DNA from 3 places in the Bradyrhizobium sp. STM 3561 genome. Region 1 is predicted to be linked to each of the others. Evidence: predicted binding sites of a transcription regulator. Region 1 holds the regulator's gene; each other region holds the start of a gene.
The links. The regulator HrcA, encoded in region 1, represses chaperone genes, less so after heat shock. The targets are predictions, from matches to a motif close to GTTAGCACTCNCNNNNNGNGAGTGCTAAC.
Positions count from the first base shown of each region.

Region 2: groES (co-chaperone GroES) is a predicted target of HrcA. The motif match lies at 2,396-2,424, and genes of this name have one in related genera.
Region 3: P6U28_RS19075 (co-chaperone GroES) is a predicted target of HrcA. The motif match lies at 1,744-1,772, and genes of this name have one in related genera.

Region 1 covers NZ_CP120695.1:6,773,431-6,779,324, forward strand. Annotated here, with positions in the region: gene P6U28_RS32140 (penicillin-binding protein activator) at 1-643, shown strand, start outside; gene hemW (radical SAM family heme chaperone HemW) at 685-1,839, opposite strand; gene rdgB (RdgB/HAM1 family non-canonical purine NTP pyrophosphatase) at 1,826-2,461, opposite strand; gene rph (ribonuclease PH) at 2,472-3,185, opposite strand; gene hrcA (heat-inducible transcriptional repressor HrcA) at 3,354-4,442, shown strand; gene grpE (nucleotide exchange factor GrpE) at 4,539-5,159, shown strand; gene pncA (bifunctional nicotinamidase/pyrazinamidase) at 5,276-5,894, opposite strand, start outside.
Region 2 covers NZ_CP120695.1:5,860,536-5,866,429, reverse strand. Annotated here, with positions in the region: gene groL (chaperonin GroEL) at 167-1,798, opposite strand; gene groES (co-chaperone GroES) at 2,008-2,304, opposite strand; gene P6U28_RS27825 (hypothetical protein) at 2,620-3,141, shown strand; gene P6U28_RS27820 (IS110 family transposase) at 3,677-4,843, opposite strand; gene P6U28_RS27815 (protein phosphatase CheZ) at 5,000-5,785, opposite strand.
Region 3 covers NZ_CP120695.1:3,993,398-3,999,291, reverse strand. Annotated here, with positions in the region: gene groL (chaperonin GroEL) at 1-1,339, opposite strand, end outside; gene P6U28_RS19075 (co-chaperone GroES) at 1,386-1,700, opposite strand; gene P6U28_RS19070 (usg protein) at 2,078-2,365, shown strand; partial or broken gene P6U28_RS19065 (tetratricopeptide repeat protein) at 2,373-4,412, opposite strand; gene P6U28_RS19060 (cupin domain-containing protein) at 4,622-5,149, shown strand; gene P6U28_RS19055 (NupC/NupG family nucleoside CNT transporter) at 5,275-5,894, opposite strand, start outside.

The DNA of each region.
Region 1 (5,894 bases):
CAGCATCGGAAAGCGCTCCGTGGCCGTGCTGGTACCCGACAATGCCTATGGCAATGTCGTCGAGGCCGCCGTGAAGGCGGCCGTTCCGCGGCGCGGCGGACGCATCGTCGCCTTCGAGAAGTACGGCGCCGATCGCGCCACGCCGGCGCGCACCGTGGCGCCGCAACTCGGCAGCGCGGATGCGCTGTTCATCGCCGATGACGGCGATGCCGTCGTGTCGGTGGCAGATGCCATGACCGCGGCGGGCGCGAACCTGCGCAACATCCAGCTGCTCGGCACCGGCTTGTGGGACAATCCGCGCGTCTATGCCAGCGCGGCGTTGCAAGGCGGCCTCTATGCCGCGCCCGACCCGGCCGGCTTCCGCGCCTTCTCCGGCCGCTACCGCACCAAATATGGCGGCGAGCCGGTGCGAACCGCCACGCTCGCCTATGACGCGGTCGCCCTCGTCGCCGCGCTCGCGCGCACGCAGGGCGGCCAACGCTTCTCCTCCGATGTGCTCACGAATCCTTCTGGCTTCGCCGGCATCGACGGCCTGTTCCGCTTCCGCGCCGACGGCACGAATGAGCGTGGGCTCGCAGTGATGAAGGTGACGCAAGGCGGCGGCGTTGCGGTCGCGGGCTCGCCGAAGAGTTTTGGGGCGTAGCCGGTTCTCCCCTTCGTGCGGGACGACGACGGGGAGAGAGCTCAGGCCGCCAGATCCGCTACCACGGCATCCAGCACCGGAAATCCGCTGCTGGTCACGCGCAGCCGTCCCGTTGCATCGACCGTGATGGCGCCCTCCTCGCGCAGGAGCGCGATGCGGCGGGGATCGAGCGGGCGGCCAGAGAGTGCCCTGTAATGCTCGGGGTCGATGCCTTCGGCGAGACGCAATCCCATCAGCAGGAATTCGTCGGCGCGCTCCTCGCTGTTGAGCAGCTCGTCGGTGACGATGCCATCGCCGTTGGTTTCGACCCGCATCAGCCAGGCCTCGGGACGCTTCTCGGTGGCGGTGGCGTGCCTGATGCCGTCGATGTCGAGGCGGCCATGCGCGCCGGGGCCGATGCCGGCATATTCCTCGCCACGCCAGTACACCAGATTGTGCCGGCACTCGGCGCCGCGCCGCGCGTGATTTGAAATCTCGTAGGCGGGCAGGCCGAGCTTGTCGCAGGTCTCCTGCGTGACATCATAGAGCGCGCGTGCGGCGGCTTCGTCCGGCGTCTTCAATTTGCCGGCCTGGTGCAGGCCGAAGAACGGCGTGCCTTCCTCGATCGTCAATTGATAGAGCGACAGATGCTCGGCCGCTTCATCAATGGCGTGCCGCAGCTCGTCGGCCCACATCGCCGGCGTCTGGTCGGGGCGAGCGTAGATCAGGTCGAACGAATAGCGATCGAACGAGCGGCGCGCGATGGCGACGGCATCGAGCGCCTCGCGCGCGCTGTGCATGCGGCCGAGCGCCTTCAGCGAGGCGTCATCGAGCGCCTGCACGCCGAGCGAGACGCGGTTGACGCCGGCAGCGCGATAGCCGGCAAAGCGCGTGGCTTCGACGCTGGTCGGATTCGCCTCCAGCGTGACCTCGACGTCGCCGGCGACAGCCCAATGCTTGCCGATCGCATCGAGCACCGCGCCGACGGTTGCAGGCTGCATCAGCGACGGCGTGCCGCCGCCGAGGAAGATCGAGGTCACCTCGCGGCCCGGCGCACGCCGTGCGGTCGTTTCGATCTCACGTCCGAAGGCGGAGGCGAAGCGCGCTTCGTCGATCGCGGCGTGGCGGACATGGCTGTTGAAGTCGCAATAGGGACATTTCGACAGGCAGAACGGCCAGTGCACGTAGACGCCAAAGGCTTCCTTAGCGCGGCTCAAGGCAGATCTCCGCCAGTTTCACGAAGGCGCGGGCGCGATGCGACAGGCCGAGGCCGAGCGGTGGCAGGCCGTGCTTCTCGACGCTTTCCATCTCGCCGAAGGTACGGCTGTGGCCATCGGGCAGAAACATGGGATCGTAGCCGAAGCCGGCATTCCCGCGCGGCGGCCAGACCAGCGTACCGTCGACGCGCGCCTCGACCTGTTCGAGATGATCGTCGGGCCAGGCAACGCAGAGCGCGGAGACGAAATGCGCTCTTCGGCGGTCGGGCGTGGTGGCGCCGCGCTCCTGCAACAGCCGCTCGATCTGCGCCATCGCCGCCGCGAAATCCTTGTTTGGGCCGGCCCAGCGCGCCGAGAAAATGCCGGGCGCGCCGTCGAGCGCGTCGACGACGATACCGGAATCGTCGGCGAAAGCAGGAAGCTTGGTCGCCTTCGCCGCGGCGCTCGCCTTGATCGCGGCATTGCTACGGAAGTCGTTTCCGGTTTCCTCGGGCTCGTCCAGACCGAGCTCACCGGCCGACACCGCCTCGATCCCATACGGCGCAAGCAGCTCCTTCATCTCGGCGAGCTTGCCGGGATTGTGGGTGGCGATGACGAGCTTGTCCGTGATTCGGCGGTGCATGGCCTATTGACTACGCCACGGCCAGTTTCTGCAAGTCCACCAGACGCGCGACGCCCTTGCGCGCCAGCGCCATCAACGCCAGGAACTCGGTTTCGGTGAACGGCTCGCGTTCCGCGGTGCCCTGCACCTCGATGATGCGGCCATCCCCGGTCATGACGAAATTGGCGTCGGTCTCGGCCTCGGAATCCTCGGCATAGTCGAGATCGAGCACCGGCGTGCCGTTGTAGATGCCGCAGGAGATCGCGGCGACGTTGTCGCGCAGCACGTTGGCCTTCACCATGTTGCGCGCCTTCATCCAGTTGACGCAATCGGCGAGCGCGACCCAGGCGCCGGTGATCGAGGCCGTGCGCGTGCCGCCGTCGGCCTGGAGCACGTCGCAATCGACCGTGATCTGGCGTTCGCCGAGCGCTTCGAGATTGATGATGGTGCGAAGCGAGCGGCCGATCAGGCGCTGGATCTCGACGGTGCGGCCGCTCTGCTTGCCGACTGAGGCCTCGCGGCGGGTCCGTTCCGAGGTCGCGCGCGGCAGCATGCCGTATTCGGCGGTGACCCAGCCGCGGCCCTGGCCCTTCAGCCAGGGCGGCAGGCGGTCCTCGAGCGTGGCGGTGACCAGCACATGGGTGTCGCCGAATTTCACCAGGCACGAGCCTTCCGCATATTTGACCACGCCACGCTCCAGCGTCACGGGGCGCAATTCGTCGGGCGCACGGCGGCTTGGCCGCATGGGAAATCCTCCAAAACTCACGGGAAAAGGCTGTTCGCGGTGCTTGTAGGTGGGGCAGGGGTGGGCGGCAAGGTTTTTTCACCCCTCGCCTTCGAGGCCGCAAACGCCCCGCTTGTCAGAACCGCCCTGGATGGACAAATTATGAGCATCTGAGAGGAGTTACCGTCTGTGGCCCATCACGATCCGATCCATCTGATCGCGCCGCGCGCAGGCCTCGCCCAGCTCAACGAGCGTTCCCGCGACATCTTTCGTCAAATTGTCGAAAGCTATCTCGCGACCGGTGAGCCGGTGGGCTCGCGCAATATTTCGCGCCTGATCGCGATGCCGCTGTCACCGGCCTCGGTCCGCAACGTCATGGCCGATCTGGAACAGCTCGGCCTGATCTATGCCCCGCACACTTCGGCGGGCCGGCTGCCGACGGAACTAGGCTTACGCTTCTTCGTCGATGCCCTGATGCAGGTCGGCGACCTCAATGAGGCCGAGCGGCAGTCGATCCAGAGCCAGCTCTCCTCCGTCGGCGAGGCGCAGTCGGTCGAGGCGGCGCTGGACCAGGCCCTGATGCGGCTCTCCGGCCTGACCCGGGCCGCCGCTGTCGTGTTGACACCAAAATCCAATGCGCGGCTCAAGCACATCGAATTCGTCCGCCTGGAACCGGAGAGGGCGCTGGTGATTCTGGTCGGCGAGGACGGCCAGGTCGAAAACCGCGTGCTGACGCTGCCGCCCGGAGTTCCCTCCTCGGCTCTGATCGAGGCTGGCAATTTCCTCAATGCGCGAATCCGCGGCCGCACGCTGGCCGAGGCGCGGCTCGAGCTCGAAACCGCGCTCGCCGAGGCCCGCGCCGAGCTCGATCAGCTGACGCAAAAGGTGATCTCGGCCGGCATTGCCAGCTGGTCCGGCGGCGAGAACGAGGACCGCCAGCTCATCGTTCGTGGCCATGCCAATCTGCTCGAAGATCTGCATGCGCTGGAGGATCTGGAGCGGGTGCGCCTGTTGTTCGACGACCTCGAGACCAAGCGGGGCGTCATCGACCTGCTCGGCCGGGCCGAAACCGCCGAGGGCGTACGCATCTTCATCGGCAGTGAGAACAAGCTGTTTTCCCTGTCGGGGTCCTCCACCATCATCGCGCCCTATCGGGATGCCGCCGGCCACATCGTCGGCGTTCTCGGCGTGATCGGCCCGACGCGGCTGAATTATGCCCGCGTGATCCCGACCGTGGACTACGCCGCCCGTATCGTCAGCCGCCTGCTGGGGGGCTGACCGGCGTTTCCGCCGATCACGGGCGCTTGATTTTCGTGGCCTCAGGCACGATATCCGGGCCAACAATCCCTGGAAACGAGTTCGAGAATAGAGCCGATGACCGAGCAAGACCGGCAACCCGAAGACACGACTGCAGCGACCGGCGAGCCCGTGGTGTCAAAACCCTACATCATGCCCGACGATCCCGAGCCCGGCTCGGTCGAGACGTTGCAGAAGGAGGCCGCCGAGGCGCGGGACCGCATGCTGCGGACGCTGGCCGAGATGGAGAATTTGCGCAAGCGGACCACCAAGGAGGTCGCTGACGCCCGCCTCTACGGCATCACCGGCTTTGCGCGCGACGTGCTCGACATCGCCGACAATCTCCAGCGCGCGCTCGACGCCGTTCCGGCCGAAGCCCGTGCCGCGGCCGATCCCGGCCTGATCTCGCTGATCGAGGGCGTCGAGCTCACCGAGCGCTCGCTGCTCAACGCGCTGGAAAAGCACGGCGTGAAGAGATTCGATCCGCAGGGCCAGAAGTTCGACCCGAACTTCCAGCAGGCGATGTTCGAAGTGCCCGATGCCTCGGTGCCGGCGGGCACCGTGGTGCAGGTCGTGCAGGCCGGCTACACAATCGGCGAGCGCGTGCTGCGCCCGGCGCTGGTCGGTGTCGCCAAGGGCGGCGCGAAGGCGGCGACCGCGGCCAACAACAACAACGAGTCGAGCGGCGCGCCGAACTGAGCGGTAAGCGACGAGTCATTCCGGGGCGGCTCGCAGAGTCGAACCCGGAATCCGGTGCGCAATTGCGCACCGGAGTTCGATGCTTTGCATCGAACCGGAACGACTGATCGTAAATCTTACGCGCTCACCGCGATATCCGCAGACTGAATCCGCTTCACGCCGGCCTTGGCCATGTCGGCCCAGGCCTTTGCCAGCGAGCCCTGGGTGTCGATGCCGCGGCAGGCGTCTTCCACCACATAAACCTCGAAACCCGCCTTGCGCGCGTCGAGCGCGGTCCAGGCGACGCAGAAGTCCGTCGCGAGCCCTGCAACGAAGACGCGCTTGATCTTGCGTCCCTTCAGGTAGCCGGCAAGCCCCGTCGAGGTCTTGCCGTCGGCTTCGAGGAAGGCCGAGTAGCTGTCGACGTCCTTGTGAAAACCCTTGCGGATGATGAGCTCGGCGTGCGGGATCGACAGGTCCTTCGACAGCGAAGCGCCATCGGTGCCCTGCACGCAATGGTCGGGCCACAGCACCTGCTTGCCGTAGGGCAGGTCGATGGTCTCGAACGGCTTCTTGCCTGAATGAACCGACGCAAACGAAATGTGGCCGGGCGTGTGCCAGTCCTGTGTCATCACCACGTTGGAAAACGCCTTCGCGATTCTGTTGATGACGGGCACCACCTGCTCGCCTTCCTTCACCGCGAGGCTGCCGCCCGGCAGGAAGCAGTTCTGCACGTCGATCACGAGCAGGGCTGAT
Region 2 (5,894 bases), 910 kb from region 1:
AAGTGTGAAGCGGTTTTCCGAGAGGATCATGCCCAAACGATCAGAATCGGCGCGCCACCGTAGTGGGTTTTGGCCGCTGGTTGAATCGGAAAGCGAGGAGGCAGGGTCGGCAAAAAAGAAGGCCGCCTGGAGGCGGCCTTCGCAACACTTTCATTGGGATGGAGGCTTAGAAGCCGCCCATGCCGCCGCCGGGGGGCATGGCGGGCGGAGCTTCCTTCTTCGGCAGCTCGGCGACCATGGCTTCGGTGGTGACCAGCAGGCCGGCCACGGAGGAGGCGTCCTGCAGCGCGGTGCGCACCACCTTGGCCGGATCGATGATGCCCTTCTCGACCATGTCGACATAGTCCTCGTTCTGGGCGTCGAAGCCGAAGGTCTCGGACTTGTTCTCCAGGATCTTGCCGACGACGATCGAGCCTTCCACGCCCGCGTTCTCGGAGATCTGGCGGATCGGGGCCTCCAGTGCCTTCAGCACGATGTTGATGCCGGCCTGGACGTCGTCATTGGCGTTGGTGAGACGGCCGACCGCCTTCTTGGCGCGGAGCAGCGCGACGCCGCCGCCTGGGACGATGCCTTCCTGCACCGCGGCGCGGGTGGCGTTGAGCGCGTCCTCGACGCGGTCCTTCTTCTCCTTGACCTCGATCTCGGTGGCGCCGCCGACGCGGATCACCGCGACGCCGCCGGCGAGCTTGGCGAGGCGCTCCTGGAGCTTCTCGCGGTCGTAGTCCGAGGTGGTCTCCTCGATCTGAGCCTTGATCTGGCCGACGCGGGCCTCGATCTCCGGCTTCTTGCCGGCGCCCTTGACGATCGTGGTGTTCTCCTTGTCGATCACCACCTTGCCCGCGCGTCCCAGCATCTTCACCGTGACGTTCTCGAGCTTGATGCCGAGCTCCTCGGAGATGAGCTGGCCGCCGGTGAGGATCGCGATGTCCTCCAGCATGGCCTTGCGGCGGTCACCGAAACCCGGCGCCTTGACGGCGGCGACCTTGAGGCCGCCACGGAGCCGGTTGACGACCAGGGTGGCCAGCGCCTCGCCCTCGACGTCCTCGGCGATGATGACGAGCGGCTTGCCCGACTGCACCACGGCTTCGAGCACCGGCAGCATGGCCTGCAGGCCCGAGAGCTTCTTCTCGTGCAGGAGGATGTAGGCGTCCTCGAGCTCGGCGGTCATCTTCTCGGCATTGGTGACGAAGTAGGGGCTGAGATAGCCGCGGTCGAACTTCATGCCCTCGACGATGTCGACCTCGGTGTCGAGCGACTTGTTCTCCTCGACGGTGATGACGCCCTCGTTGCCGACCTTCTGCATCGCCTGGGCGATCATCTTGCCGATGGCGGCATCGCCGTTGGCCGAGATGGTGCCGACCTGGGCGACCTCGGAGGAGGCGGCGACCGGTTTGGCGCGCTTTTCGATATCCTTGACGACCGCGGCAACCGCGGTGTCGATGCCGCGCTTGAGGTCCATCGGGTTCATGCCGGCGGCAACCGCCTTGGCGCCTTCGCGCACGATGGCCTGGGCCAGCACGGTCGCGGTGGTGGTGCCGTCGCCGGCGAGGTCGTTGGTCTTGGAGGCGACCTCACGCACCATCTGGGCGCCCATGTTCTCGAACTTGTCCTCGAGCTCGATCTCCTTGGCGACGGTGACGCCGTCCTTGGTGATGCGGGGCGCGCCGAAGCTCTTCTCGATGACGACGTTGCGGCCCTTCGGACCGAGCGTCACCTTGACGGCGTTGGCGAGAACGTCGACGCCGCGCAGCATGCGTTCGCGCGCGTCTCCGGAAAACTTGACGTCTTTGGCAGCCATGGTCTGCAGTCCCTCTTGTTTCGTGATGTGTCTTGTTTCGTGCGTGCGGCGCTGTCTTCGTCATTGCCGGGCTTGACCCGCCTGCGCGGCCGAAGCCGCTTCGGCGTGGCGTAGGCCCGGCAATCCATCATCTTGTGAGGAAGGATGGATGCCCGGGTCGAGCCCGGGCATGACAGCGGAGCATTCAGTGGCCGTTCAGGCGGGTGGCCTTAGGCCAGCACGCCCATGATGTCCGACTCCTTCATGATCAGGAGCTCTTCATTGTCGATCTTGACCTCGGTGCCCGACCACTTGCCGAACAGCACGCGGTCGCCGACCTTGAGGTCGATCGGAATCAGCTTGCCGGTCTCGTCGCGGCCGCCGGGGCCGACGGCGACGACCTCGCCCTGCGACGGCTTTTCCTTGGCGGTGTCGGGAATGATGATGCCGCCCTTGGTCTTTTCCTCGGCGTCGATACGTTTGACCACGACACGGTCATGCAGCGGACGAAATTTGGATTTAGCCATGACGTTTCCCTTTGGAGGCTCGCTTCGGAAGTAGTGGAAGTCGGTGGGGCGGCGCTTCCGTCCACCCTCTCCTCGAGGATCGAACGGCGCGCTTAGCAATCGGGCTTTCCGAGTGCTAATAGTGGGCCCGGAAATATGGCTTGGCTGCGATCCTGTCAAGCAAAGGTGGTTAAGCGGTTGTTGAGGCGGATATAGGATGGTGGCATTGGAAACTCGTTCGGAGCGCCGGCGTATAGAAGGACGTCATTGCTCCGGCAGCGGTTTTGCGCTTGGCTGCGGGAGGGGTGCGGCCATGGTCTTGTTCGGGGGAATGCCATGATCTGTTCGGCTCACACGCGCACGGTTGCCAATCTGGCGGCCGCCTCTTGTCTGGCGCTGTTGCTGGGCGCCTGCGGCGGCGGCATGAGCCTGCCATCCTTCTCGTCGTCCTCGCCGCCGCCCGAAGCCGAGCCCGGCACAGCTCCGGAAATGCCGGCCACCATCCGCGCCGACGAGATCGTCGGTCGCTGGGGTCTCGCCTCGTTCCAGAACCCGGCCGACCGCGCTCGCACCGAGGCTGCGGCGAGAGCCCAGTGCAAGAATCCCTACGTGATCGGCGCCGGTTCATCCGGCGGCGTGATCATGCATCTGGCCGACCAGGCGACGCCGCAGGAACTGCGGCTGAAGGGCTCGCCGAGCGGCAAGAACTACATCGGACCGGCCGGTCCGACCCCCGGCGAGCAGGACCGCGAGATCGTCTCCTTCGACGGCCGCGTCCTGATCACCCGCTTCATCGACAAGGACGCCGCCACGCGCTACGGCAACATGGTCTACGTCCGCTGCGCGCCAAGGGCGTGATAGGGCTCCGGCCCAACCACTCGTCATTGCGAGCGTAGCGAAGCAATCGAGAGTCTTTCCAGGGTGACAGTCTGGATTGCTCACATGGGGATTTGGTGTGTCAAGGCGGTTTGTTCAGCTCTTTGTTCGATTGCAGGCCAGCTCTTCGTCCCGACCGTGGAGCACGTAGGATGGCGCGCGCAGATCGAGTCAAGGTCGGCCCGGAGGGCCGTCGCGAAGCGACTTGGCCTTGACTCGAGCGAGCACGCCATCAGGCTTTGGCAGTCGGGGCAGCGGGCGGATAACTCCTTTTCGTCAGGCGATCCAAGGGTCGAGCCGGTTTTTGCAATCTGGTTTGCTTGCCAGATCAAACTCACATTCGGTCGCCGCGCGGCGGCGGCTGCACCAACATTCCGCTTGCGGCGGGCAGGCTCGAGAGGACGAGACCATTCTTCGTTACGGCGTTTGAAGCCATGCAATCCATCGGTTCGTCCACCCGGATCGGCCGAGGCTGATCAATCTCGGCGGATTGGCTTTGAGGCTGAGGAGCGTGGTGTCAGGCGGCGGCCTTTATCTCGGCTCCCTCGATCACCACGCCCGCGGTCACGTACTTCCAGAGGGCCACGAGCAGCTTGCGCGCGAGCGCCACGATCGCGCGCTTGCGGCCGCGTTGGCTGTGCACCTTGAACCACTGGGTCAAAGCCGATTGAGGCTGGTGGCGTACCCAGAGCCAGGCGAGCTGGATCATCGTGGTTCTCAGGCGCGGATTGCCAGCCTTCGACACGCCTTGCTCGCGCTCGATGCCGCCACTGCGCCATGGCGTGGCTGCAAGGCCGGCATAGGATGCAATCTGGCGGCGGTTGGCGAACTGCCGGTAAAAGGCCTCCGACCAGAGAACGGCCGTGAAGTTCGGGCCCAGGCTCTTCAGTTCGAGCAGCATTGCCACCGGGTTCGATACGGTCTTCTCCCCCGCCGCCTTGCTCGCGGCCAGCAACGCATCCTGCTCGCGCTCCACCGCCGTGATCTGGTCGAGCAGCAGTTCGAGCCGGTCGAGTTCGCGGCTGATCTGCGCCTTCAGATGCGCCAGCAAGGCGCGCCCGTCGCCCGTCCGCAAGGCCTCCAGCCGCTTCCGCCGGTCTCGCCGCAGCGGCGCGTAGTCGAAGATCCCTTGCGCGAACAGAAGACCCTTGATCCGGTTCACATGCTCGATCCGCTCCGCGATCAAGGTCTCTCGCTCGCGGCACAGCCTACGGCGGTCCTCCTCTGCCGGAGAGGGCGCAACGACCATGGCGCAGACCCGTACCTCGCCGCGTTTGTAGGCCAGCAGCGTCCGCAACAGCGTCTCGCCATCCAGCCGGTCCGTCTTGGCCCGCCGGCGCCGGCGCGGCGTCGCAATCGAGGCCGGATCGACTACGTGGCTCTCGATGCCTTCCTGCTGCAGGGCGCGGTGAAGCCAGAACCCGTCCAGCCCCGCCTCCTGGATCGTGATGATCGGATAGCTCTCACCCGTTCGCGCCTGCGCCTTGCGCTTCAGCTCCGCAAACAGCTTCAACAGTTCCGAAAGGTCGCCGGCCTTCATGCTGCGTTTGGACATCTTCTCGCCCTTGCAGGGCGACAGCGAAGTGACCAGCCATGTCGAACGGCTCAGTTCCAATGACACAAAAATTGCGCCAAACTGCGTGCGGATAGCGGCCAGTCCGTCGGAAGGATGATCGAGCAACATCGTCGTCTCCAGGTTGAATGGATTCAGCAACCCTCAGTCTGGCCTCAGACCCGGTCGCTATCCACTCCCCATGGAATCTTCGCTTCGCTCGCAATGACGGCAAACAAAAACGCCGGCCCTGGGCCGGCGTTTTGCTTTGTCCGTATGCGCGTCCGCTCAATCAAACAGCGCGTCGATGTCGTCTTGCGAGGCGTGGCCGACGTCGCCGGCGAGCTTCGGACCATTGAGGAGCTTCTCGTCGTCGCTGCGGTTGTCGACCTGCGCCGGCACATGGGCCTTGATCGCGTCGACGCCACCCCAGATGTCCATCATCGCATTGATGTGCTGCTCGATGAACTTCATCGTGGTCATGACCTTGCTGATGCGCTGGCCGGTCAGGTCCTGGAAGTTGCAGGCCTCGAAGATCGAGATGACGCGCTCCTGGATATCGTCGGCGAGGCGCTTCTGCTGATCGGCCGAGTCCACCTTGGACATTGCGCTGGCGGCCTGGTCGATCGATTCCGCGGCTTCGAGGATTTGCTGGGTCGCCTGCTCGGTGCCGCCGACCACCGCGCCGAGCTCGCCATTGACCTTGGCCATTTCGCCGCCGTCGAAGCTCTTGCCGTGCAGCGTCGCGATCTCGCGCTTGGTACGATCGATGGCGTCGTGGATGAGGTCGAGCTCGACCTTCAGCTTCTCGCACTGCTCGATCTGCGCCCGGTAGGTCTCGAGCATGGTGCGGGCTTCGGCAAGCTCGTGCGCCGTGGAAGCATCGATCGCCGCCATGGCAGCGCTGCCGGACAGCGGGGCCGCGACGACGCCCTTCGCCATCTGGGCGCGGATCGCGCGCAGCTCGGCCATGATCTCGCTATGCATCGGGATTGCCTCTTCGGTGTCGTCCAGAATCGGCATCTCGCCGCTGATGATATCCTCGACGCGAAAACGCTTGCGGTGAACAGCCATCAGGTTACTCCCCCACCTCACTCACGCGTCTTTGTAGGCAGAACCGATTTAACACGAAGTTCACAGGCGGAACTGCCGATCGGCCGCGCGCGACGCTGCGCAAAGAAGC
Region 3 (5,894 bases), 2.8 Mb from region 1:
GCGCCTTGCGCACGATCTCGACGCCGGTCTTCTGGTCGTCGTTCTTGGTGCGCAGGCCCTTGAGCTGCTCGGAGGCACGCAGCAGGGCGACGCCGCCGCCGGGGACGATGCCTTCCTCGACCGCCGCGCGGGTCGCATGCATCGCGTCATCAACGCGATCCTTGCGCTCCTTCACCTCGACCTCGGTCGCGCCGCCGACGCGGATCACCGCGACGCCGCCAGCGAGCTTGGCGAGACGCTCCTGGAGCTTCTCACGGTCGTAGTCCGAGGTGGTCTCCTCGATCTGCGCCTTGATCTGGGCCACGCGCGCCTCGATGTCGGCCTTCTTGCCGGCGCCGTTGACGATCGTGGTGTTCTCCTTGTCGATCATCACCTTCTTGGCGCGACCGAGCATGTTGAGCGTGACGTTCTCGAGCTTGATGCCGAGGTCTTCCGAGATCGCCTGGCCGCCGGTCAGGATCGCGATGTCCTGCAGCATGGCCTTGCGGCGATCGCCGAAGCCCGGAGCCTTGACGGCCGCGACCTTCAGGCCGCCACGCAGGCGGTTCACGACGAGGGTGGCGAGGGCCTCGCCTTCCACGTCCTCGGCGACGATGACCAGCGGCTTGCCGGTCTGCACCACGGCCTCGAGCAGCGGCAGCAGCTCGTTCAGCGAGGAGAGCTTCTTCTCGTTGATGAGGATGTAGGCGTCGTCCATCTCAACGCGCATCTTGTCGGCGTTGGTGACGAAGTAGGGCGAGATGTAGCCGCGGTCGAACTGCATGCCCTCGACGACGTCGAGCTCGGTCTCGAGCGACTTGGCTTCCTCGACGGTGATGACACCCTCGTTGCCGACCTTCTTCATGGCGTCGGCGAGGAACTTGCCGATCTCGGCATCGCCGTTGGCCGATATAGTGCCGACCTGGGCGATCTCGTCGTTCGAGGTGACCTTCTTCGAGTTCTTCTCGAGGTCGGCCACGACGGCCTCGACCGCGAGGTCGATACCGCGCTTGAGGTCCATCGGGTTCATGCCGGCGGCAACGGACTTCGCGCCTTCCTTCACGATCGCCTGGGCGAGCACGGTGGCGGTGGTGGTGCCGTCGCCGGCCGCGTCAGCGGACTTGGAGGCGACTTCGCGCACCATCTGGGCGCCCATGTTCTCGAACTTGTCGTCGAGCTCGATCTCCTTGGCGACGGTGACGCCGTCCTTGGTGATGCGGGGAGCGCCGAACGACTTGTCGAGCACGACGTTACGGCCCTTCGGACCGAGCGTGACCTTCACCGCGTTGGCGAGAACGTCGACACCGCGCAGCATCTTGTCGCGCGCTTCAACCGAGAATTTGACTTCTTTGGCTGCCATCTGGATTTTTCCTTGAGGATGTTTGACTGGAGGGAGGAGAGGGCCCTTAGGCCGCCTTCTTCTTGGACTCGGTGACCTCGAGAACGCCCATCACGTCGCTCTCCTTCATGATCAGCAGGTCCTGACCGTCGATCTTGACCTCGGTGCCGGACCACTTGCCGAACAGCACGCGGTCGCCGACCTTCAGGTCGATCGGGATCAGCTTGCCGGACTCGTCGCGGCCGCCCGGGCCGATGGCGACGACCTCGCCCTGCGAGGGCTTTTCCTTGGCAGTGTCGGGAATGATGATGCCGCCGGCGGTCTTCTCTTCTGCGTCGATGCGCTTGACCACGACGCGGTCGTGAAGCGGACGGAATTTCATGCAGTCCTCCTAAGTAATTGCACGAGTTGAGGATTTTGATATTGTTAGCAGTCGTTGCCCGCGAGTGCTAGCACGAGCGAGGGTGAAATAGGACAGGAATTTTGCGGGGGCAAGGGTTTGTAGCAGAAAAATTAGCACCCGAAAGCACGGACTGCCAGAATCTCTTTGGCATCGTTAACCGACACCCGAGACCGTATTAGCACGGAGTCATGTCTGCTGCTAACGCATTGAATTTCAACAGCTTGTTAAACTTTTGGGCTTGAGATGGATTGTCGGTTTGCGTCACATATCTCTCATGTGAGCGCATCGTTTCCGGGTGGCTCCCGGGGCACGGATCAAGCCACCCCCTGCATGCGCTCCTGCAAAGGAGGTTTGGCATGGGACTGCGCGTTGGGGGCGTTTCCGAGGACTTCCGGAAACAGATGCTGGGCTACGGGCTGACGACGGCACAGATTCTCTATCGGATGCCGGATCATCCCTCGTTGCTCCAGACCTATGTCTGGCAGAACTACGACATGTTTCCGAAATTTCCGGCGCTGACCGATTTCCTGGCGTTCTGGCAGGAGAAGCTCGATGGCCCCGTGCATTCGGTCACGGTGGCGCATTCCAAGCTGATCAAGCCCGCCGAGCTGCGCGCCGTCGACGGCGTGTTCCGGCTGCATTGAGCAGAGCTCAGACGCCGCCCTTGCAATAGCGTGTCCACATCGCGCGATAGGCGTCGTCCACGGCTCGCGCATATGAGACAGGGTTGCCGGCGGCCGCAGCGCTGATCTGTTCGGGCAGCTCGCGGCGCAGTTGATCGAGCTCGGCGACCCGCGCCGCGCGGCCGGCTGCAATCTCGACATACGCATCCTCGCTGTCGGCGACTCTGCAGGGCTTCCCATGTGCTGACGCCGCCGTTCTGTGGGAACGGGTCGAGTGCAATATCGATGCGATTGAACGATGCCAGATGTTCGTGCCGCGAGGTCGCTCCGAGCAGATCGACGCGTTCGGCCGGCAATCGGCAAGCCGCAAATCGCGCCAGCAGCTTGTCGCGGACGAGTTGATCGTCGAGCGCAACATCCTTGATCAGCAGTCGCGAGCCCGGCACCCGCTCGAGGATCCTGGACCAGACTGCCGCGGCCTCGTCGGAGATTTTGCTGATGCGGTTGAAGACACCGAACGTGATGAAACCGTTCGAAATCGCAGGCGTCTCCGCTCGCGCAATCCCGGCCGGCAGCGGCGTCAGCGTCACAAAGCACGGCAGGTCGACGACGGTCTCCGCAAACAGATGCCGAACCGCCAAAGGAATCGCGACAGGATCCGAGAACAGATAATCGATCGTCGGCAGCCCGGTGCCGGTGCCGTGGCCCCAGCCGTGCGCCTGGATCGGTGCCGGCTTGCGCGCAAATACGCCGAGGCGGTTTCCTCTGGTGTGGCCGGACAGATCGATCAGGATATCGACGCCATCGGCGCGAATCTGTGCAGCGAGGCGATCGTCGGTCCATTGCGAGGCGTCACGCCAGCGATCGGCGAGCCCCTGAAATTCGCTTGTCGTCCCGTCCACTTTCGACGAACACGAGTAGCACACGATCTCGAACTGTGCCCGGTCATGGTGTTGCAGGACCGGCTTGAAAATGAACGCGGCCGAATGCGCGTTGAAGTCCGACGAGACGTAGCCAAGCACCAGGCGCCGGTCCGGGTCGCGGCTGTTGTCATGCGGTGCTGCCGCTTCTGAAGCGATTTTGGCCCCGATCCGCTCCCACCACACCGACGCGCTTGCTGATGCCGTTCGACGCTGGCGTCCGCCACAAAATCGAGCGTGAATATCTTGCTGGAGATCGCGCTCTGAAGGTCAGGCCGGATATCGAGGGCCCTGTCGAAGCTGGCGAACGCTTCGTCGACCCTGCCAATTCCGGCGAGACAGAGGCCCAATACGAAGTGAGCTTGATCAGAATCGGGCGCAATCGCGAGAGCTTTCTCGCAATCGAGCAATGCTTGGGCAATTTGCTGGGTCTGGAGCAAGACGTTGGCGCGCCAGAGCCACCCATTCACGTCGTCGGGTGCGAGGGCGATTGCCCGATTGCAATCCGCCATGGCTTCGTCAAATCGCTGAAGCTCCCGGAGTGCAACGGCGCGGTTCGCCAGCGCCGCGGCATAGTCAGGCTTGATCGAGAGCGCGCGGTTCAGGCTTGCGAGAGCCTCGTCATAGTTGCGCAGACGGCAGAGCGCAGAGCCTCGGCCGTTGTGGGCTTCGGCCAGGTTTGCGTCAATTGCGAGCGCCTGATCGTAGCTCTCGAGCGCTTCTTGGTGCAGATCAAGGGCCGCGCTCGCGTTACCGAGATTGGACAGGGCGAGGGCGTAGCTGGGCCGCAAGGCGAGAGCCTTTCGATAGCTCTCGCGGGCCTCGTCGTGACGTTTCAGCCCGTTCAACGCCACGCCCAAGCTCATGTGGGCTTCGGCAGATCGCGGGTCTGCGGCAACGGCCCGGCGCAGCAGGATTTCGGCCTGGTCATAGTTCCTGGCATCAGACTCCAAGGCGCCGAGCATATGCAGGGCGATGAATTGGTTGGGCGCGAACTGCAGAAGTTGGCGATAGGCAGCCTTGGCCTCGGGGAGGCGTCCCTTCTTGTGCAACTCGAGCGCTTGCCCGAGCAATGGCAGCACTTCGGCCTTTTGCCGTTTCTGGAGCCGGGCATTCTGAAATGCACGCTGACCGACGCTGCTGCCCATGAATCAATTCCCCCAGATCTCCTGCCGAGACTAATTCAGGGAGAGAACGAAGACGAGACGATGCTCGCTCGCCACGACAGCTTGGGACAAGCTACGACCGATCGCGGACCGGCCGCAGCTCCGCAATTGCTGCCTCGCCCAGGACTGGGTAATCTGCCCTTCGGGTCACACTCGTGCGACGGGCGCGGCTCGGAACAGGGAGGCAGACAATGGCCAAGCAGAAGGCATCGAGGCCCGCAATGAAGACCGCAGTGAAGAAGCGGAGCGGGACCAAGGCAGCGGCGCGATCCTCGGCACGAAAGGCAGTGAAGGCGAAGGCGCGCACCGTCGCTCCGAAGAAGGCCGTGCGGCCGAAGCAGCGCATCGCCATCAGCCATCACCGCGAGGAAGACTTCAAGGCCGACGGCCTGCGTGCCTATGCCAGATACCGCGATCTCGGCATCGCCGAGGCGACCCACGGCCTCGCGCAGGCGCATGTGATCCGCTTGCAAGGCCCCTGCAACCCGGCCGAGGTCTCCAAGCTCCATTATCACGACGTCGAATTCCAGATGGTCTACGTGCTCAAGGGCTGGGTGAAGACCTATATGGACGGGCAGGGCGAGACCTTGATGAAGCAAGGCAGCGCCTGGACCCAGCCGCCGAAAATCAAGCACATGATCCTGGACTATTCGGACGACGTGGAGCTGCTGGAGGTGATCCTGCCGGCGGAGTTCAGGACGGTGGAGTTGAAGGCGTAAGGGCTTGCCCGCGGGCTTGTAGCCCGGATGCGGCGCAAGCAAGATCCGGGAAAGTTTCTCCGTGGAGAAGATGGCCCCGGATTGCGCTGCGCGCAATCCGGGCTCTACGGCTCACGACGGGTGTCTTAACTCAACACCCCCACCATCGCCCCCATCAAGCACGTGGTCAGCGTCCCCGATACGATCGACTTCAGCCCCAGCGCGTTGATCTCCTCGCGCCGCTCCGGGGCCATCACGCCGAGGCCGCCGATCATGATGCCGAGGCTGGCGAAGTTGGCGAAGCCGCACATCGCGTAGAGCATGATCAGGCGCGAGCGCGGATCGAGCGCGTTGGCTGGCAGCTTGGTGAAGTCGACATAGGCGATCAATTCATTGAGCACGGTCTTGGTGCCCATCAGGCTGCCGGCGGTGATCGCCTGATCCCATGGCAGCCCCATCAACCAGCATACTGGTGCCATGACGAGGCCAAGCAGCCGCTGCAGCGAGATCGCGGCACCGCCGATATCAGGCAAGAGGCCAAGCATGGCATTGACCAGATAGACCAGCGCCACCAGCACCAGGAGCATGGCGACGATATTGAGCAACAATTCGAGGCCGCCGGTGGTGCCCTTGACGATGGCGTCCATCGTGCTGGACACGTTCATCTCGGGATCTTCCAGTGCACCGCCGGTACGCTTGTCGGATGTCTCGGGCACCATGATCAGGCTGACAAGGATCGCGGCCGGCGCGCCCAGCACCGAGGCGA